DNA from 3 places in the Streptococcus sp. CM6 genome. Region 1 is predicted to be linked to each of the others. Evidence: predicted binding sites of a transcription regulator. Region 1 holds the regulator's gene; each other region holds the start of a gene.

Evidence for each region. The regulator CtsR, encoded in region 1, represses protease genes until heat stress. The targets are predictions, from matches to a motif close to TTGGTCAAAAAAGGTCAAANA.
Region 2: the regulator CtsR is predicted to act here: its motif matches at 6,126-6,146, upstream of HMPREF1516_RS04720 (ATP-dependent Clp protease ATP-binding subunit).
Region 3: the regulator CtsR is predicted to act here: its motif matches at 9,240-9,260, upstream of HMPREF1516_RS01130 (ATP-dependent Clp protease ATP-binding subunit).

What each region holds. Positions count from the first base shown of each region.
Region 1 is NZ_JATS01000009.1:102,795-113,100, forward strand. Features, by position in the region: gene bgrS (sensor histidine kinase BgrS) at 1-1,038, opposite strand, end outside; gene bgrR (response regulator transcription factor BgrR) at 1,035-1,688, opposite strand; gene HMPREF1516_RS02880 (ATP-dependent Clp protease ATP-binding subunit) at 1,941-4,373, opposite strand; gene HMPREF1516_RS02885 (CtsR family transcriptional regulator) at 4,375-4,833, opposite strand; gene HMPREF1516_RS02890 (ABC transporter ATP-binding protein) at 4,952-5,680, opposite strand; gene HMPREF1516_RS02895 (ABC transporter substrate-binding protein) at 5,680-6,687, opposite strand; gene HMPREF1516_RS02900 (ABC transporter permease) at 6,723-7,481, opposite strand; gene HMPREF1516_RS02905 (thiamine-binding protein) at 7,444-7,734, opposite strand; gene polA (DNA polymerase I) at 8,011-10,306, opposite strand, start outside.
Region 2 is NZ_JATS01000018.1:25,554-35,859, reverse strand. Features, by position in the region: gene HMPREF1516_RS04740 (DEAD/DEAH box helicase) at 42-1,385, shown strand; gene metK (methionine adenosyltransferase) at 1,582-2,775, shown strand; gene HMPREF1516_RS04730 (DUF1827 family protein) at 2,884-3,183, opposite strand; gene HMPREF1516_RS04725 (NUDIX hydrolase) at 3,242-3,694, opposite strand; gene HMPREF1516_RS04720 (ATP-dependent Clp protease ATP-binding subunit) at 3,825-6,086, opposite strand; gene HMPREF1516_RS04715 (DUF1797 family protein) at 6,326-6,556, opposite strand; gene HMPREF1516_RS04710 (amino acid ABC transporter permease) at 6,747-7,430, shown strand; gene HMPREF1516_RS04705 (amino acid ABC transporter ATP-binding protein) at 7,430-8,164, shown strand; gene HMPREF1516_RS04700 (TfoX/Sxy family protein) at 8,198-8,518, shown strand; gene HMPREF1516_RS04695 (bifunctional methylenetetrahydrofolate dehydrogenase/methenyltetrahydrofolate cyclohydrolase) at 8,667-9,524, shown strand; gene HMPREF1516_RS04690 (HAD hydrolase family protein) at 9,529-10,302, shown strand.
Region 3 is NZ_JATS01000005.1:421-10,726, reverse strand. Features, by position in the region: gene HMPREF1516_RS01170 (glycoside hydrolase family 13 protein) at 1-556, opposite strand, end outside; gene HMPREF1516_RS01165 (DUF1846 domain-containing protein) at 709-2,193, shown strand; gene HMPREF1516_RS01160 (sensor histidine kinase) at 2,328-3,359, opposite strand; gene HMPREF1516_RS01155 (response regulator transcription factor) at 3,326-4,024, opposite strand; gene HMPREF1516_RS01150 (hypothetical protein) at 4,037-4,759, opposite strand; gene HMPREF1516_RS01145 (lantibiotic ABC transporter permease) at 4,759-5,547, opposite strand; gene HMPREF1516_RS01140 (ABC transporter ATP-binding protein) at 5,549-6,256, opposite strand; gene HMPREF1516_RS01135 (S-ribosylhomocysteine lyase) at 6,543-7,025, shown strand; gene HMPREF1516_RS01130 (ATP-dependent Clp protease ATP-binding subunit) at 7,084-9,189, opposite strand; partial or broken gene HMPREF1516_RS09660 (Spy0128 family protein) at 9,642-10,306, opposite strand, start outside.

The DNA of each region.
Region 1 (10,306 bases):
CAATGCCTTGAGACTCATGATGACCCTAGTAGCATCTGTCAATTGATTTTCAATTTCTATTCCTCTTGAGCGTGCTAATTCCTGATAGCGAGATAAAACATCCGTCAAAACAGTCTGGACTATCAAGGTCTCGCTACACTCTGTCCACTCTTGGAACTTAGAGGACTCCAAGACTTCTTCAAGCAAGTGACTCATTTGATCAATTTGATCGATACTCTTTGCTATATACTTAGGGTGGTCTTTATAATCCCCAATATTGTACTGCATATTCTCTAGAATAATTCGAAGACTGGCTAAAGGGGTTTTCAACTCATGTGACGCTCCACGAACAAAAGAAACTTTCTGCTTTTGCAACCTGATAATCCGTTCATTTCTTCTCTCAGATTCATCAATGACTGCCAACAAGTTTTCATACACATCATTGATTTGCTTTCCAACTTCCCCAACTTCATCCTTTCGCGTTTCATCAAAGCGAATATCATGATCCAACTCCTGCATTTTACCTGTAACTTTTGAGATATAAAAGAGAGGCTCCAATAAACGTTTCGTATAGAAGTAGGAAAAGAGAAAAGCAAATACAAGCGTTGCTAGAAAGGTATAAGGGAGATAGAGAAGCATAATCCGTGTTGCCTCTTTATAAATATCCACACCTTGAATAAATTGAATGGTTACCTTTTTACCATCAGCTGTCGTAATCTGACGGTCAATCGTTACGATATAGTTAGTGGGGCTGCCTTCCTTTATTTCCAAGTCGTGCACAAGGGAAATTCTCTTATCCAGTACATCATCTTTCAAATGGGCAGAGATACGAAGAGATTTCGAATAGGACTCCAGCAAACTAGGCAGTTCATGAAAATTTTTGCCTTCTAAGTACCTGCTCATAATAGTCGCACTCCCATTAAACTTCTCACCCTCTTGCTGAATGTAATAAAAAGGAAAGGTCAGATAGATGGCAATGTGGATGACCAAAGCGATTGCACCTAAAAGCGAAAAACTTCTTAAAAATGATTTGGTTAATAATTTAGGGTTTTTTATCATAAGCTAATTTTATATCCGGCATTTTTCACTGTTACAATGCAATCCAGATCCAACTTCTTACGAAGATTTCGAATGTAAACATCAACTACTCTATCAAGAGGCAAATCTGCAAAATCATTTGAGATAGACTCGAGTATCTGCTCTCTACTCAAGACCTGGTTCTTATGTTGGATCAAACATTTTAAAACCAACAATTCTTTCGGCTTAATTGCAACCTCCTCGTTCTTGACTCGGGCTTGGTAGGATGTGAAATCCACTGTCACATCTTGATAATGCCAAATATCCTCCACAACATAGTAACGCCTAAGCAAGGCTTGAATCCGTTTGACTAGGAGCACCAGTGAAAATGGTTTTGTCACATGATCATCAGCATAAAGGTCAAATACCTGCATCTGAGTTTCCTCATCTCCGAGCGCACTTAAGACGATTACAGGAATATCATGATTTCCATTAATTTCTTTTAAAACCTCAAATCCACTCCGCTTCGGTAACATCAGATCCAAGACCATCAGATGAATCGGGAACTCATGAAATTTCTCCAAAGCCTCCTGCCCATCCTTTGCTAGAATAACATGATAGCCTTCTTCTCTCAAAAAAGCAGCTACCCCCTCTCTAATCATATCCTCATCATCTACAACTAAAATGTTCATCTATTTCCCTTCTTAACCTATCTAAAATTCACTCTTTTGCTAGGTTTACATTATTTTCATTTCATACGCAAAAAAAGAAACAGGGCTCTATTGAAATGGTGGAAATTTCAGGAAACTCTGCTCTTTTTCATTCTATACAAATCTTAATATCTATTCTTATTATAACCAATATTTACATATTGTCAACTTGTTTCCTTTGGTTTCATAAAAATAAATACAAAAAGAATCAGGATTGCTCCTGATTCTCCATTTTTAAGCAATATCAAATTTTAATTGACCAGCTTTGACACCAATCTTGAGAGTCTTGCCTGCTACCAGTTCCCCCTTAAGAAGGAGTTCTGCCAACTTGTCTTCCACTTCTGTTTGCAGTGTTCTGCGAAGTGGGCGAGCTCCCATTTCTGGATTGTAACCTTGACTAGCTAGTAACTTCAACGCTGAAGCTTGCAGTTTCAAGTCGATGCCTTTCTCTGCTAGGCTAGCAATCAATGGTTTAACCATGATCTTAACAATTTCTTGCATATGCTCGCTATCCAAGCTGTGGAAGACCACCTTTTCATCAATACGGTTAATAAACTCTGGTCGATAAGTTTTTTTCAACTCTTCAAAGATTCGTTTTTCCATATTTTCCTGGTCAAAACGAATGTCTTTCGCGCCAAAGCCAACCGTCTTGTCATCACGAAGGGCTGTCGCACCAAGGTTTGACGTCATGATGATAATGGTATTTGAAAAATCCACCTTGCGTCCCTTGCTATCTGTCAAGACACCGTCGTCCAGAACCTGCAAGAGAACATTAAAGATATCTGGGTGGGCCTTCTCTACCTCATCAAAGAGGAGCACTGAGTAAGGTTTGTTGCGAACCTTCTCGGTCAACTCCCCACCTTCTTCGTAGCCTACATAGCCCGGAGGAGCTCCATTGAGACGGCTAGCTGCGAATTTCTCCATATACTCACTCATATCAAAGCGGATAAGGGCTGATTCGTCATCAAAGAGGACTTCTGCCAGAGCCTTGGCCAATTCGGTCTTACCAACACCCGTTGGTCCTAGGAACATAAAGGAACCAATCGGACGCTTGTGACTGCGAATTCCTGACTGATTGCGGCGAATGGCACGGCTAATACTTGAAACAGCTTGATCTTGGCCGATGACACGTTTGTGCAGTTCCGCTTCCAAATTCAGGTATTTCTTGGCATCCGTTTGTGTCAGTTTTTGAACTGGAATTCCTGACAAGCGACTCAAGGTAGTCAAAATATCAGATTCTGTCACCAAGTCTTTATAGATAGGCAATTCTTGTTCTTTTGCGATTAGCTGGCTTGCTTGTTTCCACCTGCCATCCATCAAGGCCTTGTCAGCTGGACTCAAGTCAGATTCGTCTGCTTTCACATGCTTGGATTTGTTTTGCACAGTTGCTGCTGCCTCATCCAAGAGGTCGATAGCAGAGTCTGGCAAGTGACGACTGGTCAGGTAACGATGTGCCATCTTAACTGCTGTTTCGACAGCTTCATCTGTGATTTTCACACGATGGTGTTTCTCATAGGTAGCCTTCAACCCTTGCAAAATAGTCATGCTATCAGCTAAACTTGGCTCTTCAATCGTCACTTTGGCAAAACGACGAGAAAGGGCTGCATCTTTTTCGATGTGTTTTTGGTATTCTTCCTGAGTGGTTGCACCAACCGTTCTCAAAGTTCCTCGAGCCAAGGCTGGCTTCAAGATATTGGCTGCATCCAGAGTCGAATCAATACCGCTACCAGAACCCATGATGGTGTGGAGTTCATCGATAAAGAGGATTACTTTGCCATCCTCCTCGATATCCTTGATGATGTTGTTCATACGCTCTTCAAAGTCACCACGGAAACGTGTCCCTGCAACGACATTCATCAAATCAAGCTCCAAAACGCGCATCTTAGCCATTTCAGCTGGTACATTCCCACTAGCAATACGCTGAGCAAGTCCAAGTGCTAAAGCTGTTTTCCCGACACCCGCATCTCCAACCAAGACAGGATTGTTCTTGGTCTTCCGACTCAAAATCTGAATCATACGTGAGATTTCCTTGTCTCGACCGATAACTGGCTCTAACTTGCCAGAACGCGCTTGCTCCGTCAGGTCATGCGTGTAGTCCTCTAGACCACCACTTTGAGCTTGAGGCATGCCCATCATATTGGCCATGGAATTTTGCTTGTCAGTTACTGTGCGATGACGTTGACGCAAAGCCTTGAGATCTTCTCTTGTCCATCCTGCACGCTCTTCTAGATTGCGACGAAGAGCAGCAATTCTAACCTGATCTTTCTGGTCTTCATAAGAAAAGCCTGCTCTCTCCAAGATGCGAGTCGCCAAGGCATTGCCATCATGCAAGATTGCATAGAGGACATGCTCTGTCCCTAGTACCTTTGCGTGGACCACTGAGGCCACATACTCTGCTTCTGCAAAGAGAACCTCCAAACGATGGGAAAAGGGCAATTCCGTAAAGGTTTCGTCTTGACTATAGTCCGTTTCAGTCAGTTCCAACGCAACCTCTTCTAAACGGTCCATTTCATAAGGATAATCGTTTAAAGTCGCACCTGCCACACTGTAACTGTGATTGGACATGGCAATCAACAAATGCCAAGACTCTAGATATCGAGCTCCAAAATGGCCCGCAACCATGTAGGCACTTTCGATACATTCATTCAATGCTTTTGAATAGTTCATCTTACTTCTCTTTTCTATCTACCTCTTGTAATAGCTGTCGGAGCATATTGGCACGGACAACTGAGGATTCTTCCCCTAGGACACGATCTGTTGCTACTGAAGTCAGCAAGGTCATTTCCTGCTTGGTCATCAAGTCCTGCTCCACCAAAAGCTGGAGAATATCCTCATAAATCTCCTGACTAACTCGCTCACCAATCGAATAAAGCAAATCGCGGAGCATCTCATGATGACTGGAAAATTCAATCCGCCCTATGCGAATGTAGCCTCCACCACCACGCTTGCTCTCAACCAAGTAACCTCTACTTTCCGTAAAGCGTGTCTTGATGACGTAGTTAATCTGACTTGGCACAACCTGGAAGGTATCAGCTAACTGGCTCCGTTGCAATTCCACGATACCAGACTGGTCTAAAATCGCCTTGATATAGGCTTCGATATGATCTGATGTATTTTTAAATCTCATAGTAAATCAAACTCCTTCTTTGAACCTTGACCATCTTTGACTATTATACCGAAATTTTTGATTTTTTTAAAGAAAAAGGGCGCTGGTAAAGGATAATCTTCACCAACTCCCTATTTTTCTACTTATCTAGGCCTAATTCTGCTAATATTTGCCGTTTGTAGGCAATCTTTTGAACTTCCTTGTCCTCACCTTCAGACCACTCTAGTTTAATTTCTGAAACAATCTGCCCGGGGCGGTTTTTCAAGATATAGATGCGGTCGCTGAGATTGAGGGCCTCTTCGATACTATGCGTGATGATCAAGGTCGTCAGCTGCAACTGCCTGTGAATCTCAAGATACCAAGCATGGAGTTCCATCTTGGTCATCTCATCCAAGGCGCTAAAGGCCTCATCCAAGAGAAAGAGCTTGTGCCCAAAAAGGTAGGTACGAAGTAAGGCCACACGCTGACGCATCCCACCGCTAAGTTCATGAGGATACTTATCCCGTACAGCTGTCAGCTGGAAGGTCGCAAGGATTTCATCTGCTTGGGCAATGGCCTCCGCCTTATCCACCTTTTGAATCAAGAGGGGCAGTATGATATTGCCAAGCACCGTCTTGTGCTCCAAAAGGAGATCCTTTTGTAACATATAACTCACGCGCCCCTTGGGATTTTCTTCGCCATCAAGGACAATTCGCCCAGACTGGACTTCTAAAATCCCAGCGATTAGGTTAAAGAGGGTGGTCTTTCCAACACCACTTGGACCTAGGATAGAAACCACTTCACCTGAAGTCACCTGCAGGTTGATGTCCTCTAAAATCTTTTCATTGTCGTAGGCATAGCTTACCTGTTCTAGTCTAATTTCTGTCATTATTTTACAAATTCGTTAGTGAAGCCTTTGTCAGTCAAGTCTTCTTTAAGGATGCCATTTTCTTTATCCCATTTGTAGAAGGCATTCCAACGGTTTGCGTCAAATTGTCCCCATTTTTCCTTGTCGCTTGCGTATTCTTTTGACAAGTATTTTTGAGATTCGATGACAAAGTCACGTTTTTCCTTAAGTTCAGGTGCATTCTTAATGAGGATATCTGCAGCCTCTTCTGGATGTTCCATGGCATATTGGTAGCCTTTTTTAATAGCTTGGATGACTTTACGAGCTTCTTCCTTGTTATCTTTGAGATAGTCGTTGTTTGCGATGATAACGGGTGAGTAGTAATCAAATTCCTTGACATAGTCTTTCAAATACATGAAGTTAGCATCTACGCCTTGAGATTTGGCAAGGATACCATCCCAACCGTAGTAGATCCAAGCAGTGTCAAAGACACCATTGGCAATCGGTGTGATTGAGTTTGAGTCGTTGTTTGGTACTTTTTCGACCTTCTCAAAGTCTCCACCTTGAGATTCTACCAAGGTTTTCAACATAGCCAGTTCCGTTGGGTCATTCCAAGTTCCGTATTTCTTACCAACCAAGTCTTTTGGACTGGTGACATTGTCAGACTTACGAGAGATGATTCCTGATGTATTGTGCTCAACGATAGCGGCAACGGCAGTGATTCCTGCCCCTTTTTCCAATTTCTTAGCCATGTAGTCTTGGAAATACACTGCAAATGGTGCCTTGCCATTGATAACCAAGTCAGAAGAACTTTCTTCAGGTGGCAATTTCAAATCAACATCCACTCCAGCTTCTTTGAAATAACCTTTTTCCTTGGCAACATAAAGCCCTGTGTGGTTAGTATTTGGCGTCCAGTCTAGGATAAAGTCAATCTTCTTGAGTTCTGCTTCTTTATTGTCCTTAGAAGCAGTCCCTTGACCACAAGCCACCAGCACGACAGCTACAAGAGCTGTCACAAGCGTTAAAAACACTTTCCATGTTTTCTTCATTTTCATTTCCTCTTTTCTTTTTCTAAAACGCTCTATTAAGTACGTTTCCATTTAATCACGTATTTTTCACTAATATCGACCAACTTCATACCGATAAGGCTGATAATCGACACCAGAATAATAATGGCAAACATGGTATCATACTGAAACAGTTTCTTGGACTGAATCATGTAGACACCTAGTCCTTCAAAGCCTCCCAACCACTCAGATACCACGGTTGTGATAAAGGCGTAGGAGACACTGACCCTCAGACCTGCATAAAAGTAGGGCAGGCTGACAGGGATTTTAAAATGCCACAGGATTTGCCAAGGGTTTGCACGCATCAGACTAAACAAGGTCAGCATATCCTTGTCACAATGTCTAAAACCGTCCAAGATACTGACGATGATAGGGAAGGTTGTCGTCAGGATAATCAAGACAATTTTGGGCAAAATTCCATAGCCTAGCCACAAGACCAAGATAGGAGCTATAGCAATGGTCGGAATAGTCTGGACAACCACCATCATAGGGTAAATCAGATCATTGAGCCAAGTCAGACTGTCCATGAGCACAGCCATGAGACAGGCAATCAAGACACCCAGCACTAGACCGAGTAAAGCCACTCTCAAGGTCGCCCAACTATGGTGCCAGAGAAATTCTCTGTCACGAACAAAGGACTGGAGAATCTCAAGAGGAGTTGGCAGGATAAACTTGGGTAAAAGTTTGAATATTCCCGCTAACTGCCAGACCGACAAGACTCCGAGAAATCCCAAAAGACTAATCTGTCGTCTCATCATACTTTTCAAGTTTCTCATCGATGCTTAAAATCTCTCCTACATTTATTTTGACATTGGCAAAGACATTATCTGCCTCCTGCCCAGCCACTTCAAGCGCTTCTTTGAGAATGCGCATGAGCTCATCAAACTCCCCTTCCAAGACCGTTTCAAATGGTGTCACCACCATGGTCACGGACTGAGCTTGCAGATAGGTAATAACCTGATCGATAATAGCAATTCGATCAATCCCCTGTGATAGGGGCAAGACTTGCAAGGCAATGCTTGCTTTCATAAAAACCTCCTTTTCTCAGGTTTCCTTTTGACAAAAAGAAAACCCCTTCCATATATGGAAAAGGTGCAGAATTCGGCTAAGTATCGTTCCCTACGCTGGCATTACCCAGATCAGGTGCGGTCGAAGTTTAACACTTCCTCTCAGACTGTACACAGACTCCCATATCTTATATGGACATATAGTAACGCAAATACAAGGAAAAGTCAAGGAAACTGCTTACAGAAAATCATGAAAAAGAGTTTGAAGGCAAGTACTTCAAACTCCATCATATCTTTCTTATTTAGCCTCGTACCAAGTTGCTCCTTCATTCTCATCAGCGATCAGGGGAACACTGATTTGGATGGCTTCTTCCATGGTTTGTTTCACTAGAGTTTTGACGGCTTCTAGTTCTGATTTTGGAACCTCAAGGACGATTTCATCATGCACTTGCAAGAGCATCTTGGTCTGATAGCCACCTTCAACTAGAGCTTTGTCTAGCTGAATCATAGCAATTTTGAGAATATCCGCCGCCGAACCTTGGATAGGAGAGTTGATAGCTGTCCGCTCTGCAAAACCACGAATGTTAAAGTTGCGCGAATTGATATCTGGTAGCTCTCGACGACGCTTGAAAAGGGTCTCTACATAGCCCTTATCACGCGCCTCACGCACCACCTCATCCATGTAGTTTTTAATACCTGGGAAGCGTTCAAAGTAAGTGTCAATGTAGGCTTTAGCCTCTTTACGGCTGATGCCCAGATTATTAGACAAACCAAAGTCTGAAATCCCGTAAACCACTCCAAAGTTTACCGCCTTGGCATTACGACGGTCGTTTGGAGTCACATCCTCAGGACGTTCAATTCCAAAGACCCGCATGGCCGTCGAGGTATGGATATCTGCCCCCTCTTGAAAGGCCTTAATTAGGTGCTCATCCTTGGAAATATGAGCCAAAACGCGCAACTCAATCTGTGAATAGTCCGAGCTGAGCAGCACGCTATCTTCCCACTCAGGTACAAAAGCCTTACGAATGAGACGGCCTTGTTCCAAACGAACAGGAATATTTTGCAAGTTTGGATCCACACTAGACAGACGCCCTGTCTGAGTCAAATCCTGCACATAGCGCGTGTGAATCTTGCCATCATCTAAAATCCAATCCTGCAAGCCAATCACATAAGTCGATTGAATCTTAGCAATCTGACGGTAATCGAGGATTTTCTTAACAATAGGAGCAATAGGAGCCAGACGCTCCAGCACATCCACGGCTGTCGAGTAACCTGTCTTGGTTTTCTTGGTGTATTCTAGAGGAAGTCCCAGTTTTTCAAAGAGAAGGACACCTAACTGCTTAGGGGAATTGATATTAAACTCTTCACCAGCTAACTCGTAGATTTCTTGAGTGAGTTGCTCAATGACGACCTCATTTTCAGCTTGCATCTCAAGTAGGGTTTCTTTTTTGACCTTGATCCCAGCAATTTCCATCTTGGCAAGGACAAAAGCCAGAGGTTGCTCCATGTCATAGAGGAGATCTAACTGCCCATGTTCACTGAGTTTTTCAAGTAAAACCGGCTCAGTCTCAACCAATACAGCAATCTTGCGAGCCAAGTGCTCCAAGAATTTCTCACGTTCAGGAATTGCCCTCTTGACCCCCTTACCATAGAAAGTCTCATCATCGACCAAATAAGTCTGGCCATAGAGATTCGCAATGGTTGAAATTTCATTATTCTCGACAGTAGAGAGGAGGTATTTGGCCAAACGGCTGTCAAAAGCAGGAGCCTGTAAATTCAAACCAAAGCGATTTAAAAGAACCTTAGCTTTCTTAAAATCATACACTTTCAGAGGTGTTTTTTCTAAAAATTCCTTGAAAATCGGTTCCTGCAAGAGCTCAAGTTTGTCTGTAGCGTAAAGTTTATCCCCACAGGACCAGGCAAAACCAACCAAGTCATCTGTATGATAATTCTCACCAAAGAGTTCAAAGTGGAAGATAGAGTCTGCGCTCAGCATGTCTTGACTAACGTGGTCAACGATGGCGAATTCCAAGCTTTCAGGCGCATCCGTTGATGACACATTTAGAGCTTGCTTGAGCTGTTTGAAGCCCATCTCATCGTAGAATTTCCCAAGATTTTCCACATCTGGGCCATTATAGACCAAATCATCAAGGCCAATCTCAATCGGTGCCTGAGTCTCAATAGTCGCCAAGGTTTTAGACAGGAAGGCTTGTTCCTTGTCATTGATGAGATTTTCCTTCATCTTCGAAGCCTTCATGCCATCGATATTTTCATAAATACCCTCTAGCGAACCGTGTTCTAGCAAGAGCTTTATGCCTGTCTTTTCACCAATCTTAGTGACGCCAGGGATATTATCAGACTTATCCCCCATAAGGGCCTTGAGATCTATAAACTGAGACGGTGTGAGTCCCATCTTCTCCATAAGATAAGCTGGTGTAAAGGCCTCAAACTCAGCCACACCTTTCTTGGAAATCTCGACCACTGTGTGCTCATCCGTCAACTGGATTAAGTCTTTATCTCCGCTGACGATTGTTACATCAAAAGATTCATTTTCAGCCAAGCGACCCAGAGTCCCGATGATATCATCCGCTTCA
Region 2 (10,306 bases), on a different contig from region 1:
AAATATGGTATAATGGTTAGATAAATAGAATCGAGGATAATATGTCATTTACGAAATTTCAGTTTAAAAACTATATAGAAAAGGCATTGGAGGAGTTGAAGTTTACGACTCCTACCGAAGTTCAGGAAAAGTTGATTCCTATTGTCTTGGCAGGTCGTGACTTGGTGGGCGAGTCAAAAACAGGTTCAGGAAAAACCCACACTTTCTTACTACCCATTTTTCAGCAATTAGATGAAACTAGCGATAGTGTGCAAGCAGTCATTACTGCACCAAGTCGTGAGTTGGCTACTCAAATTTACCAAGCAGCTCGTCAGATTGCAGCTCACTCAGATGTAGAAGTTCGTGTGGTTAATTATGTAGGTGGTACGGATAAGGCGCGTCAGATTGAAAAACTGGCTAGCAACCAACCACATATCGTTATCGGAACGCCAGGTCGCATCTATGACTTGGTCAAATCTGGTGATTTGGCTATTCACAAGGCCAAGACCTTTGTCGTCGATGAAGCCGATATGACCTTGGATATGGGATTCTTGGAGACAGTCGATAAGATTGCAGGGAGCCTTCCAAAAGACTTGCAATTCATGGTCTTTTCAGCGACTATTCCACAAAAATTGCAACCGTTCTTGAAAAAATACTTGTCAAATCCTGTCATGGAAAAAATCAAGACCAAGACAGTCATCTCAGATACGATTGATAACTGGTTGATTTCGACCAAGGGCCGCGACAAGAATGCTCAGATTTATGAATTGACTCAGTTGATGCAGCCTTATTTGGCAATGATCTTTGTTAACACAAAAACGCGTGCTGATGAGTTACATGCCTACTTGACTGCCAAAGGATTGAAGGTAGCAAAGATTCATGGAGATATTGCTCCTCGTGAACGCAAGCGGATCATGAACCAGGTGAAAAATCTGGATTTTGAGTACATTGTCGCAACGGACTTGGCAGCGCGCGGAATTGACATTGAAGGTGTTAGTCATGTCATCAATGACGCCATTCCGCAGGATTTATCTTTCTTTGTTCACCGTGTTGGACGGACGGGACGAAATGGTCTACCTGGCACAGCTATTACCCTTTACCAACCAAGTGATGACTCGGACATCCGTGAGTTGGAGAAATTAGGGATCAAGTTTATTCCTAAGATGATCAAAGACGGAGAGTTCCAAGATACCTATGACCGTGATCGTCGTGCCAACCGTGAAAAGAAGCAGGATAAGCTTGATATTGAAATGATTGGCTTGGTCAAAAAGAAAAAGAAAAAAGTCAAACCGGGCTATAAGAAGAAAATCAAATGGGCGGTTGATGAAAAACGTCGCAAAACCAAGCGTGCTGAAAATCGCGCACGTGGCCGTGCAGAGCAGAAAGCCAAACGCCAAACATTTTAAGAACAAAATTGGAGCTGAATGGCTCCTTTTTGTAACTTTGTTTTATAAATTATCGAAAAGAATGCAAAAATGAGTAAAAAGTGGTATAATGATAAGGTTATATAGTCCCGATAAGATGGTAGGTATTCATTACTAGTAGTTTTCCTATCAGTACTTTGTAACTCTATAACAATATTTTTTAAGGGGGGACATTTTTATGTCAGAACGTAAATTATTCACGTCTGAATCTGTATCTGAGGGGCATCCAGATAAGATTGCAGACCAAATTTCAGATGCGATTTTGGATGCTATTTTAGCAAAGGATCCAGAGGCGCACGTTGCTGCTGAGACAGCTGTATACACTGGTTCTGTCCATGTTTTTGGTGAAATTTCTACAAATGCCTATGTGGATATCAACCGTGTGGTTCGTGATACCATTGCAGAGATTGGTTATACGAATGCAGAATATGGTTTTTCTGCGGAAACAGTTGGAGTTCATCCATCGCTTGTTGAGCAGTCACCGGATATCGCCCAAGGTGTTAACGAAGCCTTGGAAGTCCGTGGAAATGCAGATCAAGATCCGCTTGACTTGATTGGTGCTGGTGACCAAGGTCTCATGTTTGGATTTGCAGTGGATGAGACAGAAGAACTCATGCCATTGCCAATTTCACTCAGCCACAAACTGGTTCGTCGCTTGGCAGAACTTCGTAAGTCTGGTGAAATCAGCTATCTTCGCCCAGACGCAAAATCACAAGTTACAGTTGAGTATGATGAAAATGATCGTCCGGTACGTGTGGACACAGTCGTTATTTCAACTCAGCACGATCCAGAAGCTACTAATGAACAAATCCATCAAGATGTGATTAACAAGGTTATCAAAGAAGTTATTCCAGCTTCTTACTTGGATGAGCAAACAAAATTCTTCATCAATCCGACTGGCCGCTTTGTAATCGGTGGACCTCAAGGAGACTCAGGTTTGACTGGTCGTAAGATCATCGTGGATACCTATGGTGGGTATTCTCGTCATGGTGGCGGTGCCTTCTCTGGTAAGGATGCGACGAAGGTGGACCGTTCAGCCTCTTATGCGGCTCGCTACATTGCCAAGAATATCGTGGCAGCAGGTCTTGCTAAGAAAGTAGAAGTGCAATTGGCCTATGCCATCGGTGTGGCGCAGCCTGTCTCTGTTCGTATCGATACTTTTGGTACAGGAACAGTAGCTGAAAGCAAACTTGAAAAAGCTGCGCGTCAAATCTTTGATCTTCGCCCTGCAGGAATTATCCAAATGCTGGATCTTAAACGTCCAATTTACCGTCAAACAGCGGCATATGGTCACATGGGACGTACAGATATTGACCTTCCATGGGAACGTTTGGATAAGGTAGATGCTTTTAAAGAGGCTGTGAAATCATAACCACCCGTTAGGTGCGAGACGGACTAATAGTCACATAATAAAAAAGATTGGTAGTTGTGTATTACCAATCTTTTTTATAAGTGAAAACCAGCTTTTAAGCTGGTTTTCTTATTTTATAGGGATTGAAATCTCAATCAATTTATCCGAATAGAGGGTTTTGATATTGGCTTCATCGATGCTTCCTTTGTCAATTTTACGTTTCAAGAAGAAGTCTTGGATGGTTTCAATTTCGGGTTCACGAATAGCACGGTGTTTGTTGGAAATGAGGATTTCATAGTGAAGCGGGGCTTGTGTGAAAACCACATCTGTATTTCCGGCCGAATAGACCTCGACAAGAGTTGCATCAGTACTTTCTAATTGGCTTTTAACAAGTTGCGAGTGTGAATTAGTCGTGTTGATAAGCTTCATAACAGTTCCTCCGATTTTCTAACTCTATTATAGCACTTTTTGGATAAAATCGTGTATTTTAGCCAATTCCATGCTGGATTTTCCAAGCTTCTATTCCCCATTTATGGCTACCACGTTTGAGTTTTTCAATTGCTTCATCAATAGGAAACCAAGCAATATGATTAAAATCTTCCAATGGCTTCTGTACTTCTTGGAAAGAAATAGCTTCATAGAGATAAGCTGGGTTATAGTAGTAGGTATCACGGTGTCGAGAGTAGAAATACTCATCAGCTTGCCCATAATAGGTCCCGATCTCAGCTGTAAAGCCAAGTTCTTCGATTAGTTCTCTCTTCAGTGCTTCTTGATGAGCTTCGCCTGCTTCAATCTCTCCACCTGGCAAGAACCAAGCACCATTGGGAGCTTGGACTAAGACAATTTGTTTTTTTTCTTCATCCGGAATAACTGCGTACACACCATAGCGGGGCTGGTAAGTCACATTCTCCTTTTTTTCACCAAAAGTTGGGTTTGCCATTGAATTTTCCTCATTCTTTAGTATCTTTATTATTATCATAATGGACGAGGGACTAGCTGTCAAGGTTTTGCATTTATTTTAGTAAAAAAGGTGCAGAAAATGATAGACTTTCTGCACTTGTTAGGTCGTTTTATTCTTCTTTTTCAGAAGTAACCTCTTCTGTTTTTTCAGTTTTTTTGGCAGATTTGATTTGAATCTTACCATTGCTTGTCATGACTGCCTTGAGGTCTTTTTCGCTTGGATTTTCAAGGTAGTAGTCTGTAATAGCATCCTCGATATGGTCTTGAATGGTACGACGGAGTGGGCGTGCTCCCATTTTGGGATCATAACCTAGGTCAACCAACTTTTCCTTGACCTTGTCTGTCACATCGAGGTGGATGTTGTTGCTAGAGAGGCGTTTGTTGACATCCGCTAGCATGAGTTCGACGATTTGGAGAAGGTTGTCCTTGCTGAGAGGTTTAAATTCGATGATGCCGTCAAAACGGTTCATAAACTCTGGGCTAAAGAAGTTACCGAGTTCACCGAGAACAGAGTTGGTTCGACCTTCACGAGCAGCTCCAAAACCAACGCTGGCTTCGGCCTTACCGGTACCCGCATTTGAGGTCATGATAATGATAGCATCCTTAAAGCTAACTGTCCGTCCTTGCCCATCAGTCAAACGACCATCGTCCAAGACTTGAAGGAACATGTGCATCACATCTGGGTGGGCTTTTTCAACTTCATCGAGAAGGATGAGAGAGTAGGGATTGCGACGAACTTTTTCCGTTAACTGACCTGCTTCATCGTAGCCGACATAGCCTGGAGGGGCTCCGACTAATTTAGCCACACTGTGTTTTTCCATGTATTCGCTCATATCAAAGCGAATCATGCTGTCAGCAGAGCCAAAGAGCTCAATGGCTAGTTGTTTGGAAAGTTCTGTCTTACCGACACCAGTTGGTCCGACAAAGAGGAAGCTTCCGATTGGCCGGTTAGGAGTTCCAAGTCCAACTCGATTACGACGGATGGCCTTGGCAATCTTATCAACAGCTTCATCTTGACCAATGACATGAGCTTTGAGGTCGTCTGCTAGATGGATAAGCTGAGACTGTTCTTTTTCTTTGAGTTCTCCGACAGGAATATTGGTTTTCTGCTCAATGATATGTTCAATGGTTTTCTCGCTAATGATAGGAGTATCTTGGTCAGTCACCTTGTTTTTCTGCATTTCCTTGTACTTGGCAATCTGATCGCGGAAATAGGCAGCTTTTTCAAAGTCTTCCTCTCGTGTAGCCTGAGCCTTGAGATTTTCAGCTTCAATTAAACGCTGATCAATCACTTTAGGATCAACAAAGTTCAGTGTCAGATTCATCTTAGAACCAGCTTCATCCAACAGGTCAATAGCCTTGTCTGGCAAGAAGCGATCTTGGATGTAACGATTGGAAAGAGTAGCAGCTGCTTCGATGGCAGCATCAGTATACTTGACGTGATGGTAGTCTTCGTATTTCTTTTGAACCCCTTTGAGGATGGTAATGGTTTCTTCGACAGTTGGTTCATCTACCTTGACAGGCTGCATACGGCGTTCGAGGGCAGCATCTTTTTCAATGATACGGTATTCATTGAGAGTAGTGGCGCCGACCAGTTGCAATTCACCACGGGCAAGGGCTGGTTTGAGGATATTTCCTGCATCCATATTGCCATCGCCAGCAGATCCAGCGCCAACAATTTCATGGATTTCATCGATAAAGAGGATGATGTCCTCGCGTTTGCGAATTTCTTCCATGAGTTTTTGCATACGTTCCTCAAATTGGCCTCGGATCCCTGTCCCTTGGACTAGACTGACTACATCCAGACGGATGACCTGCTTGCCTTGGAGTTTGTGGGGAACATCACCATCGACAATCTTCTGAGCTAAACCTTCGACAACGGCAGTTTTACCAACACCTGGTTCTCCGATAAGGACAGGATTGTTCTTGGTTCGACGGTTGAGGATTTCGATAACGCGGATAATCTCCTCATCTCGACCTATAACAGGGTCAATATCTCCCCGACGAGCTATTTCAGTCACGTTGATACCATATTCCTCTAGGAGCCCTCTTTCTTGGCTAGGAGGAGGTGTTTGAACAGGTCCGCGGTTTTGAGGTCCGTATCCCCCATTACCTCCGTATCCCCCACCGGATTGAGTTGGAGGGACGTTATTTGAAGAAGCCCTGAAATTGTTCAAATCATTGAAAAAGTCTCCAAAAGGATCAAAGTCACGATTGTTTAAGTCAGTCATTCCTTTAAAGAGGGTATTATTTGGATCTGTTTTGATAATTTTATAGCAATTTTGACAGAGATCAATTTGTTTTTGCTGTCCATTGATATTGGTATACAGATGAATTGTTGAGTCGTTAATTTTACAGTTTTGACAGAGCATACATCTACCTCATTTCATTCGTATTCTTGACCTAAGAAAAAGGTCAAGAATAGTCAAAGTTTTATACTCTCATTATAGCATGATTAAGGTGTAAAGCAAGTAAAAAGATTGGGAAGTGGTCATTTTTAAAAGAAGGATTTATGGAGGATTAAGCGACTTGAAGGTAAGAAAAAAATCCCATTTGTGGTGACAAAAAGGATTCTCATTCATCAAGCAGGGGTCTCTCTGCTGTTTGTATATTAGTAAAGGAGTTCGTAGATCTCCATTGCAATCAAATCAATGCTATCAAAGGTATAGGTTTCACGAGCTTCTACATCGCGAAGAGTGAAGAGTGATCCGTTTTCTTCGTCGTGGCTGTATGCAACTTCTGCGACAACAACACCTTCACGTTCAAAATTACGTTTTAGATTTCCACCATCTTTTGTCATTGCTTCTAGGCGGTTAATGATTCTAACCAAATGTGATTCCATTTTGATTCTCCTCCATTTCTTATCGTTTCTATTTTACCATAAACAAGAGGTAGTTGACTAGAAAAAAACTGTGATTTCTCTCTATTTCTCTATTCTATCAAGTTAATTGTTAAAATTAGAGAAAAATATTGCATTTTAATTCAATTCGTGTTATAATCATACAATCTAATACATAGAAAGTTGATTGAATATGAATTTTTCTTTTTTACCAAAGTATTTACCATATTTTAACTATGGTGCTCTGATTACCGTATTGATTTCTATCCTTGTTGTCTGCTTAGGGACCATTATAGGTGTCTTACTGGCCTTTGCTCAACGTTCACGCTTTAAACCGCTCGTTTGGTTTGCAAATGTGTATGTTTGGATCTTCCGTGGAACTCCGATGATGGTTCAAATAATGATTGCCTTTGCTCTTATGCATATCAATGCTCCGACTATTCAAGTGGGAATTTTAGGAGTTGATCTTTCTCGTTTGATTCCTGGTATTCTGATTATTTCTATGAACAGTGGAGCTTACGTTTCAGAAACTGTTCGTGCTGGGATCAATGCGGTTCCTAAAGGGCAGTTAGAGGCCGCATATTCTCTAGGTATTCGTCCGAAAAATGCCATGCGTTATGTCATTTTGCCACAAGCTATCAAGAATATTCTTCCAGCGCTGGGAAATGAATTTATCACCATTATCAAGGATAGTTCCCTCTTGTCGGCAATTGGGGTGATGGAGTTGTGGAATGGTGCAACGACTGTAGCAACAACAACTTATTTACCGTTGACTCCCCTTTTATTTGCAGCCTTTTACTATTTGATTATGACCTCTGTTTTGACAGTGGCGTTGAAAGCATTTGAAAAACATATTGGACAAGGAGACAAGAAATAATGACAGAAACTTTGATTAAAATTGAAGAACTACATAAGTCTTTTGGGAAAAATGAAGTTTTAAAAGGCATCAATCTTGAGATTAAACGTGGAGAAGTTGTGGTCATTATCGGACCGTCAGGGAGCGGGAAATCAACTCTCCTTCGTTCGATGAATCTCCTTGAAGAAGCAAGTAAAGGTAAGGTTATCTTTGAAGGAGTTGATATCACTGATAAGAAAAATGACCTTTTTGCTATGCGTGAAAAGATGGGTATGGTATTCCAACAATTCAACCTCTTTCCTAATATGACGGTCATGGAAAATATCACTTTGTCCCCAATCAAAACTAAAGGTGAAAGCAAGGAAGTTGCGGAGAAAAGAGCACAGGAACTGTTAGAAAAAGTTGGTTTGCCAGATAAGGCGACGGCCTATCCTCAGAGTTTGTCTGGTGGTCAGCAACAACGGATTGCTATTGCACGTGGACTTGCTATGGAACCAGATGTTTTGCTTTTTGATGAGCCGACTTCAGCCCTTGACCCTGAGATGGTTGGAGAAGTTCTAGCTGTTATGCAAGACCTTGCCAAGTCAGGGATGACTATGGTGATTGTGACGCATGAAATGGGCTTTGCGCGTGAGGTAGCAGACCGTGTTATCTTTATGGCGGATGGAGTTGTTGTCGAAGATGGAACTCCAGAAGAGATTTTCAATCAAACAAAAGAACAACGGACCAAGGAATTTTTGAGTAAGGTTTTGTAATACCTCATTTTTAGAAGAAGCGGAGTAGGCATCATGGCTTCCAGTAAAGAATATTTAGATTTTATTCTCGAACAGCTATCAGAGCTAGAGGAGATGAGTTATCGTCCAATGATGGGAGAGTATATCCTTTATTATCGTGGGAAGATTATTGGGGGAATCTATGATAATCGTCTGTTACTGAAGCCTGTGAAGGTGGTCATGGATCAATTGGAACAGACTAGGCTTGAACGTCCTTATGAAGGAGCTAAGGAGATGATTTTGCTAGAAGATCTTGAAGATAAGTCATTTCTAGCGAAACTAATCAAGGATATGTATGAAGTCTTACCGACTCCAAAAGTAAAAAAGAAAACATGATAGATTCTCCTAATATAAATAGGCATAAAAGCTCGATAAGGGCTTTTTCTTATAGTTTTTGACTATAAGGTCCATTAGTCAAGAAGTGTTAGAATGACAAGGTATTTTTTGTTATAATAGAGGATATCTGATAGAAAAGAGAAGAGATATGGCACAGATTATTGATGGGAAGGCTCTTGCGGCTAAGTTACAGGGGCAGTTGACTGAAAAGACGGCTAAACTAAAAGAAGAAACAGGTTTAGTTCCAGGCTTGGTGGTGATTTTGGTGGGAGATAATCCAGCCAGCCAAGTCTACGTTCGCAACAAGGAACGCTCAGCTCTCGCTGCTGGCTTCCGTAGTGAAGTAGTGCGAGTTCCAGAGACCATTACCCAGGCGGAATTGTTAGACTTGATTGCCAAATACAATCAAGATTCAGCTTGGCATGGGATTTTGGTCCAGTTACCTTTACCAAAACATATTGATGAAGAGGCAGTTTTATTAGCCATTGATCCCGAAAAAGATGTGGATGGTTTCCACCCGCTAAACATGGGTCGCCTCTGGTCTGGTCATCCAGTTATGATTCCTTCGACACCTGCAGGAATTATGGAGATGTTTCATGAATATGGGATTGAGTTGGAAGGTAAAAATGCGGTTGTTATCGGTCGCTCAAATATTGTTGGTAAACCGATGGCCCAGCTACTTTTGGCTAAGAATGCAACAGTAACCTTGACCCACTCACGCACCCATCATCTTGCCAAGGTGGCTGCTAAGGCAGATATTCTTGTCGTAGCTATCGGTCGCGCTAAGTTTGTGACTGCTGACTTTGTCAAACCAGGAGCGGTTGTCATTGACGTTGGGATGAACCGAGATGAAAACGGCAAGCTTTGTGGAGATGTTGATTATGATGCCGTTGCACCACTTGCTAGTCACATCACACCTGTACCGGGTGGAGTTGGTCCTATGACCATTACCATGCTGATGGCGCAAACCTATCAGGCAGCGCTTCGAACACTAAACAAGGACTAGTAAGATGAAATTCGTATTTGATCTGGATGGGACGCTGTCTTTCGACTATATGACCATAGATGAGGAGATTAAGCAGGTTCTTTTAAAGGCTGAAGATTATGGACATGAGCTTGTGTTTGCCTCAGCTCGCTCTTATCGGGATTGCTTGGGTTTATTAGGCCCTGAACTCAGTCAGCGCTTGGTCATAGGGTTGAATGGTGGCGTAGCCTATCATCTAGGTAAGGCTATCTTCGAAAGGAATCTCGATGCTAGAGTTTATCAGGCGCTAGTGGATTACTGCCAGACTTATAATCTCCCTTTCTTTGTAGATGATTGCTTTGACTATAGTGGTCAGATTGTAGAGAAGATTCCATTTATTTCCAGTGTGGATCCTCTAAAGGTAGCTCGTCATCAGAAACTCGAGGACTTAGGTACTCCGATTAAGGTAGTCATCTATATGGGCGACCATGAGGAGTTGCTTGATGATTTGCTTGGTCAGTTAGAAAGACTAGGACAGGCTCATCTCTCCTATCATGCGCATGAAAAGTGCCTTTATGTCAACCCCTTGGATACTCATAAGGCGACAACTGTTGAAAAGTTATGCGGGGAGAACTTCATCGCTTTTGGAAATGACCAAAACGATATTGAATTGTTTAAAACGTCTCTTTATTCAGTCCAGATAGGAGACTTTGCTGGCCTTACTCCATATGCAGATGACACGTTAGAGCTAAAAGGAGAACCTTCTCCAGCAGTGGCAGCTAAAATCTTACAGATCTTTGCGGAATTTAAGGGAAAATAGTGTA
Region 3 (10,306 bases), on a different contig from region 1:
TATCAATCCAGAAGTTCATCATCTCGTAAATTTTCTGGCGAAGTTTTTCGTTCTCCCAGTTGAGATCAGGCTGTTTCTTACTGAAAAAATGGAGATAGTATTGACCTGACTTTTCATCGTATTCCCAAGCAGATCCACTAAAGATGGAATCCAAATCGTTGGGCTCATCGCGCCAGATATAGTAGTCACGCTCGGGGCTATCAGGATTTTCACAGGCCTCGACAAACCAAGCATGCTCATCCGAGGTATGATTGACCACCAAGTCCATGATAATTCGAATATCGCGCTTCTTAGCTTCTGCGATGAGTTGGTCCATATCCTCCATAGTCCCAAAAATAGCTGCAATCGCTTGATAATCAGCAATATCATAGCCATTATCATCCATAGGACTGTCATAAACGGGAGAAAGCCAAATCGCTGTAATTCCTAACTTAGCTAGGTAGTCTAACTTACTAGTAATTCCTGGCAAATCACCAATCCCATCTCCGTTACTGTCCATGAAACTCTTTGGATAGACTTGATAGACTACGGCATTGTGCCACCATTTTTCTTGCATCTGTTTACCTCATTATTTTAATAATCTATAGTCTATGATAGCGCTTTTTTAAACTTAGTGCAAGCGTTTGCCTAATCTTTTTGATTTCTTTTTTAGCTCCGTAGTTTCCTAACTCCCATTTTTTTATTATAATAGAGGTCAGAGGTAAAAAAATGAAAAAACAAGCTTTTAGTTCTGAACAATATTTGAATCTACAACGCGACCACATCTTGGAGCGCATCAACCAATTTGACGGCAAACTCTATTTGGAGTTTGGTGGCAAAATGTTAGAAGATTTCCACGCTGCTCGCGTTCTTCCTGGTTATGAGCCTGACAACAAAATCAAGCTCTTGCAAGAATTGAAAGAGCAGGTTGAGGTTGTGATCGCCATTAACGCAAGCAACATCGAGCATTCTAAAGCGCGTGGCGACCTGGGCATTTCTTATGACCAAGAAGTTCTCCGTTTGATTGACAAATTCAATGAGCTGGGAATTTTTGTTGGTTCGGTTGTCATCACACAATACGCTGGCCAACCAGCTGCAGATGCCTTCCGCAACCAGTTAGATAAAAACGGAATTGATTCTTATCTTCATTATCCAATCAAAGGATATCCGACGGATATGGACCACATCATTTCTCCAGAAGGTATGGGGAAAAACGACTACATCAAAACCAGTCGCAACTTGATTGTCGTAACCGCTCCTGGACCTGGTTCTGGAAAATTGGCCACTTGTATGTCCAATATGTACCATGACCAACTCAATGGCATCAAGTCTGGTTACGCTAAGTTTGAAACCTTCCCAGTTTGGAATCTTCCCCTTCATCATCCGGTCAACTTGGCCTACGAGGCTGCAACCGCAGACCTTGATGATGTCAACATGATTGACCCCTTCCATCTTCAAACTTACGGAGAAACTACTGTCAATTACAACCGTGATATCGAAATCTTCCCAGTGCTAAAACGTATGTTGGAACGCATTCTCGGTGAATCTCCATACGCTTCACCAACAGACATGGGTGTCAACATGGTTGGCTTCGCTATTACTGATAATGAAGCTGCTATCGAAGCTTCGAAACAAGAAATCATCCGTCGCTACTATCAGACTGTACTTGATTTTAAAGCTGAAAAAGTCGGAGAAACTGCTGTCAAGAAAATTGAACTGCTCATGAACGACCTCGGCATCACTCCTGCAGACCGTCAGGTTGCTGTTGCTGCACGCCAAAAAGCAGAAGAAACTGGTGGTCCTGCCCTAGCCCTTGAATTGCCAAGCGGGGAAGTCGTGACTGGTAAAAACTCTGAACTCTTTGGTCCTACAGCTGCCGCCTTAATCAATGCCATCAAAAAATCAGCTGATATCGCTAAGGAAGTGAAACTAATCGAGCCTGAAGTCGTCAAGCCAATTCAAGGTCTTAAAATCGATCATCTAGGTAGCCGCAATCCTCGCCTCCACTCAAATGAAATTTTGATTGCGCTAGCCATCACAGCTATGGAAAATCCAGATGCTGCGCGTGCCATGGAAGAACTTGGGAACCTCAAAGGAAGCGAAGCCCACTCAACCATCATCTTGACCGATGAAGACAAGAATGTCCTTCGCAAGCTAGGCATCAACGTAACCTTTGACCCATACTACCAATACGATCGCCTGTATCGTAAGTAAATAAACAAGGCTGGACAAAAACTCAATTTGAGAGAAAAATCCAGTAAATCTTTACATAATAAAAAAATCAAACGCATAATATCAAGTCTTTTGGACACTTGGTATTATGCGTTTTTATAATCTTCCATCCTCATTTATTTTAATGAAATTGTCAACTCGACAGAGGCTCCTCCTTGATCTGGATTGAGCAGGGTCAGACGGCCACCATGCAAGAGAGCTACCTGCTTAGAAAAGGCTAAGCCGATACCATGATGGGGATTAGCTGAATTGCGGCTTTGGTCACTCTGGTAAAAGAGCCGTTCCGCTCCCAGTAGCATCTCCTCTGAAAATGAAGGGCCGTTGTTCCAGATAGCAAAAACCAACTGGTCCTGCTGCACTGATACCGTTAGCTTGACTTCCTTTTGATCCTGGTCCGCATGTTCAAGCGCATTCAGTAAAATATTGAGCAAAGCCCGTTTGAGATAGTCCAAATGAATCGACAAAATCAGACTAAGATCACAATCTTCTTGGAGATAAAAACGATAGCTTTCCTGTTTACTGAACAGTGCCCAATCGTCCTGGAGATAGGCCAAAAAGTCCTCTAAGGAAAGCTGACTGAACTGATTAGAATCAATCTGAAAAGCCTTAGCGTAATCAATAAGAGAGGCACAATATTCTTCCATCTTGTAACTAGCCTGCAAAATCTCAGCAGCATAGTCTGCCTGTGGCTGGCCTAACTGCGCCATTTCCAAGAGCTCAGCATTACCCTTAATCACAGTTAGGGGCGTCTTCAAATCGTGCGATGTCCCTGATAGCTGTAAAATCAACTCCTGATTATGCTGCTGCTCTTTTTCTAGAAGACGAGCATTTTCTTGGTGGCTGCTCCGTAAATCGCTATAGACTTCTAGCATTTCCTCAATCCGAAAAAACTGGCTTTGATTTTCTTCTAGAAGCTTCTCGCTCGTTAGCATTTTTATTTCCCTGTCGATTTTTCGGAGCAATTTCAAAATATGATAAAAAGTAATCAGCAGCAAGCTCCCTGCCCAAAAGAACAAGGTGAAAAGAACGTGATCACTTCCTTGCGTAAATTCATAACCTATAAGCACAAAAATCAAAACATGAAAAAAGACGATCTTTAAACTGGTTGTCCAGACTAGGCTTTTGAAATTTCGGGTTCTAATTGCCATCTATAGCCTACTCCTCTCACTGTTGCGATTGCTTGCAACCCTTCTTGTTTGCATTTTTGGCGAATCTGATATACGTATTCTGAGATGGAGCGAAGCTGTGTTTCTGAGCTTTCTGGGTAAAGCAAGGTATGCAGGCGTTCAGCTGAGAAGGTCTGCTTGGGATTGCTAGCAAGTAAATGCAGTAACTTAAACTCACGCTCTGAAAATTTCAAGACTTTACCAAAACAGGCAACTTCATAGCGCTCTGGATAAAATTGACAAGAAGCAATTTCAGAATAGCGCTCCTCACGTCTTTCCTCCCGCCGAAGATGAGCTCTGACACGCGCCAGCAATTCTTTGGTTCCAAAAGGCTTGACAATATAGTCATCTGCTCCGCGAAAGAGTCCTTCCACTTTGTCCGCCTCTAACTCCTTAGCCGTCAAAAAGATAATCGGACACGAAAGATGAGGACGAATGTAGGAACACAGCTCAAAACCGTTAACAGGCTCCATCATCACATCCAGCAGAATCAAGTCATATCCGACAAAATGCGTCAGCTCTAGGTCTTCTATCCGATCAAGCGTCGTCACATCATAGGCATCTAGCTCTAGGACGTTTTTCACCAGCTTCAAAATGCTCTGGTCGTCATCAACCATCAAAATACGATACTGTCTCATGATTTCCATTATAGCATACCTCTAGCGAACATCTCGTTTCAAGGTTAAGAATATAGCAGAGCTCCAAACCAAAGCTAACCATAACAGCTGTGTTCCCAGCCCTGATAAATCTATTGAATGCTGAAGCCCTTCATACTCAAAAAGATTTAGCGTAGCCAGATCGGGCAGGTACTTTGCCTCCTTGATGAAAGTCGCCAATAAACGGCTGAGACCAATCAAGAGAGGAAAGAGCACCGACACCGGCACAACCCAAGATTGAAAGAGCAAAGCGAGGCCAGCAGTTAAAAAAGCCAGAAAAATATTGCTGAGAAGACCAAAAGAGCTGTAATAGAGGAATTTTCCCAGTAAGGACCAGCTAAAGTCCAGGTCAAAACGAGCCAGCATAACAAAGAAACAGCTGCCTACCATGACACTGTAGAGAGCCAAGAGCAGTAAGGCCAGAAAAAGGATTTTCCCAGCCAACCAAGCCTTTCTATTTGATACAGTTAGAAAATTCGTTCGCATCCCAGACTTGACAAACTCCTGGGCAAAATAGAGAGAAGTGAAGATGACGATGACAGGCTGCGCCAGATAGAGGGCATGCAAAACCTCGCTCAGAGCCTTCGTCTGACCAACTGCTGTCTGACTATAGTCAAGATTCATCAGGAAAAAAGGAACGACTACCAGAACCACCAAGGCTGCACCAAGAGCGAGATAGTAAGAACGGAACTTAATCCATTCACTTCTAAGCAGAGCTTTTATCATCAGTATCGCCCTCCTAAATCCGTCTTCAAAAAGCGCAGAGAAGCCATGCCGCCGATGACTAGCAACCATGCACCAAGTATCAACAGCCCTTGCAAGGGATTGTTAGCATATTGGGAAGTTGGCGTTGCAGCAAACAACTCTCCTGCTGGCTGTGGCAAATAAGTCCCCCAACTCGTGTGAGCAGCTAGGTAGTTTCCTAAATTATAGATTTGGGGTACGAGAAAAAGCAGAGGAACTAGCATGGTCCGAGCCAATAAACCTATCAAAAATGAAAGGATTCCCAATAAGGTTAGAGATAAGGTTTTCCACAAAATCAGACTCCAAGCTGCTTGATTGAGCAGAATCGGATCAAGCCCTTCCTTTCCTAAAGCGAAATGCATGACCATATAACTAAAGTAGATTGATAAAAAGCTAATGGCAAGAGAAAAGCAAGTAAAGGTCATGAGTTTCCCCACAAGCAGCTTCAGGCGGTTATTACAGGTTAAAAGACTGGTTCTCAAGCTATGAGACTGAAATTCCATAGCTCCCAAAATTCCAGCTAAAATGACCAAAACCATGACCGCCATAGAAGCCCCGTTGAGACCTAGATATTCCAGCGGATCAATGGCGTTTATCAGATTAGGAACCGTCTCAGGCGTAGCCTCCAAGCCGATAGACAGATACTGTCGGCCCTCCAACCAGGATACGACAGGCACCAATAGCAGCATGAGGGCCACACTCACTTTGAAAGCCTTGATTGATCGGATTTTCAACCATTCTGAATGCAATAAGGACATCGTTTCTTTCATCTTAAACCTCCTCTGTCAAATCAAAGAAGAGATCTTCTAGACTGTCTGAATCTTGCAGCACCTCTTCCAATCGTCCTTGCTCAATAATTCGCCCATGATGAATCAAGACCACATCATCTGTCACCATTTGCACCTCTGATAGGATATGGGAAGATAGAAGTACCGTTTTCCCTAAATCAACCTGCTGACGGATAAACTTTCTAAACCACTTAATCCCACTTGGATCCAGCCCATTAGTCGGCTCGTCTAATATAAGAAACTGAGGATCACCCAGCAAAGCTGCTGCCAAACCCAAGCGTTGACCTTCCCCCAGAGACAGGCTTGACAAGAGGTCCTTCCTCTTATGAGCGATTCCAGTCATCTCCAAAACCTCATCGATCCGAGACTTGGAAATAGCATTACTTGCAGCAATAATATGCAGATGGTCGTAAACCTTTCTATTTGGCAGACCTCCAATACCGTCAAAAGCTGCACCTACTGTTTTGAGAGGATAAATCATTGACTGATAGGTTTGTCCATCAAAAGTCGCAGTTCCTGCTGTCGCCCAATCTAACCCCAAGAGAATCCTCAAGGTCGAACTTTTCCCTGCACCATTTGGGCCTAGAAAAGCTGTAATCCGACCGCTTCTAGCTGTAAAAGAAATATCTTCTAAAATCTGCTTGCTGCCATGCTTTTTGCAGACGCCTTCTATTTTCACCATATGTTCCATACTGAACTCCTTTATCTTTATTTTCTCCAGTATACCCAATCTAGTTCAGAATTAGTTCAGAGATTAAACAGAAATTTCAGAAAAAGTTGATCCACTTTTCAAAAGTCGCTCTAGCTTCATTAGAAAGAACTCAGTTTTTCTTTTCCTTTACTCCATTCTTTTTTATAATTCTGAGGTTTATGTATAGAGACTTTATTATCATTCTAGTCTCAAAAAATTATTTATCAAACTCCATCAACAGCACCCTTTATGATATAATGAAAAAAGAAAACTGAAAGGAACTACCATGTCAAAAGAAGTTATTGTTGAAAGTTTTGAACTTGACCACACTATTGTTAAAGCACCCTATGTTCGCTTGATTGGGGAAGAAACAGGGCCAAAGGGAGATGTCATCTCCAACTTTGATATTCGCTTGGTACAGCCAAATGAGGACTCTATCCCTACCGCTGGCCTTCACACTATCGAACACCTCTTGGCAAAACTCATCCGTACCCGCATTGACGGCATGATTGACTGCTCACCATTTGGTTGCCGCACAGGCTTCCACATGATTATGTGGGGACGCCATACTAGCGCTGAAATTGCGGCCGTTATCAAGGATTCGCTCAAGGAAATTGCTGAAACCACTACTTGGGAAGATGTCCCTGGAACAACCATCGAATCTTGCGGAAACTACAAGGACCACAGCCTCTTTTCAGCTAAAGAATGGGCGAAACTCATCCTGGAACAAGGAATCTCAGATGATGCCTTTGAGCGTCATGTTATCTAAACACAAAAAGGAACTAGCTTTTAGCTAGTTCCTTCTTTTTTATTCTCAAAATCTTGAGTTAGGCTTTTTCACGAATGACCAAAACGCCATCTTCCATGTCTGCTTCCAAATGTTTGGCATCTAGATGATCCAAGTGGAAGTCTGTTACTTTATCACGAATTTGTTGTTCAACCACGCGGCGGAGCGGACGAACACCCATAACTTCATCATAGCCTTCTTCTGTGATAAAGTCCTTAGCTGCTTGACTAACTTCCAAATCAATGTCTTTCTTAGCCAAAGTTTGGTTGACTTCCGCCAACATCAAGTCCACAATCTTAGAAAGGTCTTCCTTATTCAAGTGTGAGAACTCGATAACTGCGTTAAAGCGATTGAGGAATTCTGGACGGAAGTATGGTTTCAAACGATCCATCAATTCTGGTTTGTCCGCATCTTCTGTCAAGTTGGCTTCATAGCCAAATCCAGCATTTGATGTTGCGATAATGACAGTGTTCTTGAAGTTCACTGTATTTCCTTGACCATCAGTTAAACGACCGTCATCCAATACTTGGAGGAGAAGGGTGATTACTTGAGGATCAGCCTTTTCAATTTCGTCCAAGAGAATGATAGAGTATGGATTACGACGAACACGTTCTGTCAAAGTATTGCTATTGTCATCATAACCCACATAACCTGCTGTTGTACCGATTAACTTAGAAACAGCTGTACGGTCACTATATTCGGACATATCCAAACGAATGATAGCGTCCTTAGTTCCAAACATATCGAGCGCCAATTGCTTAGCAAGTTCTGTCTTACCAACCCCAGTAGGCCCTACAAAGAGGAAGCTACCGATTGGGCGATTGCCTTCATCAAAACCAGCACGGTTACGACGGATGGCACGAGCGACAGCTTCTACCGCCTTATCTTGGCCAATAACCTTGTGTTCCAAGCGATGAGCCATATCTTTCAAACGTTCGATGTCTGATGCTCCCATTTGTGACACTGGAATACCTGTCATTCGTTCCACAGATTCAGCCACATCGTTGACACTTGCAGTCACTTTCATGTCTTCTGTGTGGTTTTCGATTTTTTTCTCCAATTCTGCAATGCGTGTTTTGGCATTAAGAGCTGCTTCAAAGTCTTCTGCCTCAACTGCTTTTTCTTGCTTGTCTTTTTCTGCCTCAATTTCACGTTCAACAGCATGCACATCTGTTACAGGATGTTGAGCTGCCAAGTGAGCAGCCGTTACATCGACAAGGTCGATAGCCTTATCTGGCAAGCTACGTTGAGGAATGTATTGGACAGAATAATCAACTGCTGCTTTCAAGACTTCGTCTGGCAAAATGACATTGTGGTGTTGTTGATAGAGATCACGAATCCCTTGAAGGATTTTAAAGGTATCCTCTGCTGAAGGAGCATTGACCTTCACTTCGTTGAAACGACGAGCAAGAGCTGCATTTTTCAAGATGGTGTTACGGTATTCGTCTTGAGTCGTTGCCCCAATAACGGTCAACTCACCTCGAGAGAGAGCTGGTTTGAGAATATCTGCAAGCCCTTTAGATCCGCTGTCTCCACCAGTGCTACCAGCACCGAGAATTTGGTGAATTTCATCAAAGAAGAGGATAATATTTCCTGCTTCTTTTACTTCATTGACTAGATTTTGAACGTTTTCTTCAAAGCTGCCACGGTATTGAGTACCAGCCTCAAGACCTGAGATATCAATGGAAATAATTTCCTTGTTCTTAATAGCAGCTGGAACATCTCCGTTCACAATGGCCTGTGCTAGGCCTTCGACAACGGCTGTCTTACCAACACCTGCATCTCCGACAAGTACAGGATTGTTTTTGGTGCGACGTGAGAGGATTTCAGATGTTTCTTGAATTTCCTTGTTTCGTCCGATAACAGGATCCAACTTGCCCTCACGAGCTTCTGCGGTCAAGTTACGACCTAGTTTAGCAAGGACACCGTCTTGTTTCATACCTGAAGCGTGTTGTTGCATTTGTCCATCAACTTCTGCATTTCCTGGCAATTGACCAGTTGCACGATAGTGAGCAAATTCCTCAGGTGTCACTTCACGTCCATTAATCAAGTAGCGACGGTTTTCAGAACTGTATCCTCGCATACCACCCATCAATTGGTTAAATAAATCATCCATGTTGTTAAAGTTATTAAAGTTGTTGTTCATATTCTTTACCTCGTTTATTCTTAATTAGATGCGATCTCTGATATTGACTATCTTTGACCTTTGTTTTAAAAATTTTAGACTAGCTAACTTGCTACCCTAAGAATAACTTCTGGTTTTTCTTTTTTAAATAAGCCTTTTATCATTTTCTTTTCAAAGTCTGTTAGATTTAACATAGGCCTCACCCCTTTCTAGGGTATCTATTATACATTTTCAAGAAATAGAATCATTGAAAATGAGGTTTTCTAAGGAATTCATTTTCCTTATGTTTCTACTATATCACATTAGTCAGTAAAAGTCAATAACTTTTTGACCAAATTTGACTATTTTTTAAAAAATTTTTTGAAGTACAAAAAAAGTCCCTAGAAAACGAATTTTCTAGAGACTTTCTCTATCAAGTTTAAGAGAGAAGAAATATTCTCACTTACCAAGTTTCATGTTTCTCCTACGAAAGCCTAAGCTTTACGTTTTACGAAGAATACCAATCCGCTCAATGCCAATACTACAAATCCAATTGCAGAAAGGATAGAGGTTGCTTCACCTGTATTTGGAAGTTCAGCTTTACCTTTAGTCTCCGTAGCTGGAGGTGTTGGTTTTGGTTCCTCTTTTTCTCCTGGTTTATTTGGATCTGGATCCGGTGTTGGGTTTGGATCTGGTGTTGGTGCTGGATCTGGCGTTGTTCCTGGATTATTTGGAGCTGGATTTGGATTTGGTTCTGGTGTTGGTGTTGGAACAGTGTATTTATTTGTAAATACAACTTCTTTACCATCGGCATACGAAACCTTTGCAGTCAAGAGACCTTGATCATCCGCAACTACAGTGACTGTTACGGTATGCTCGGTCTTATCGTATTCAACACCCTCTTCAGTACCAACTTTTTCAACCAAGGTATAAGTATGAGTACCTGCTTCTTCGAATGAACGAACAAAGGCTACTTTACCTTCGGCAGTATTCTTAGCTGTAGCTACAACAGCGCCTTTCTCTTTCAATTCGAAAGTATAAGCATCAGCCGCAAGTTCTTTACCTTCAAGTTTCTTAGTTGCTTCAATCGTAGCTTCTACCGCTGGTGCTTTGAAGCTATTCTTGAAGACATTACCTGCTGGGTATTCAACAGTTGCCT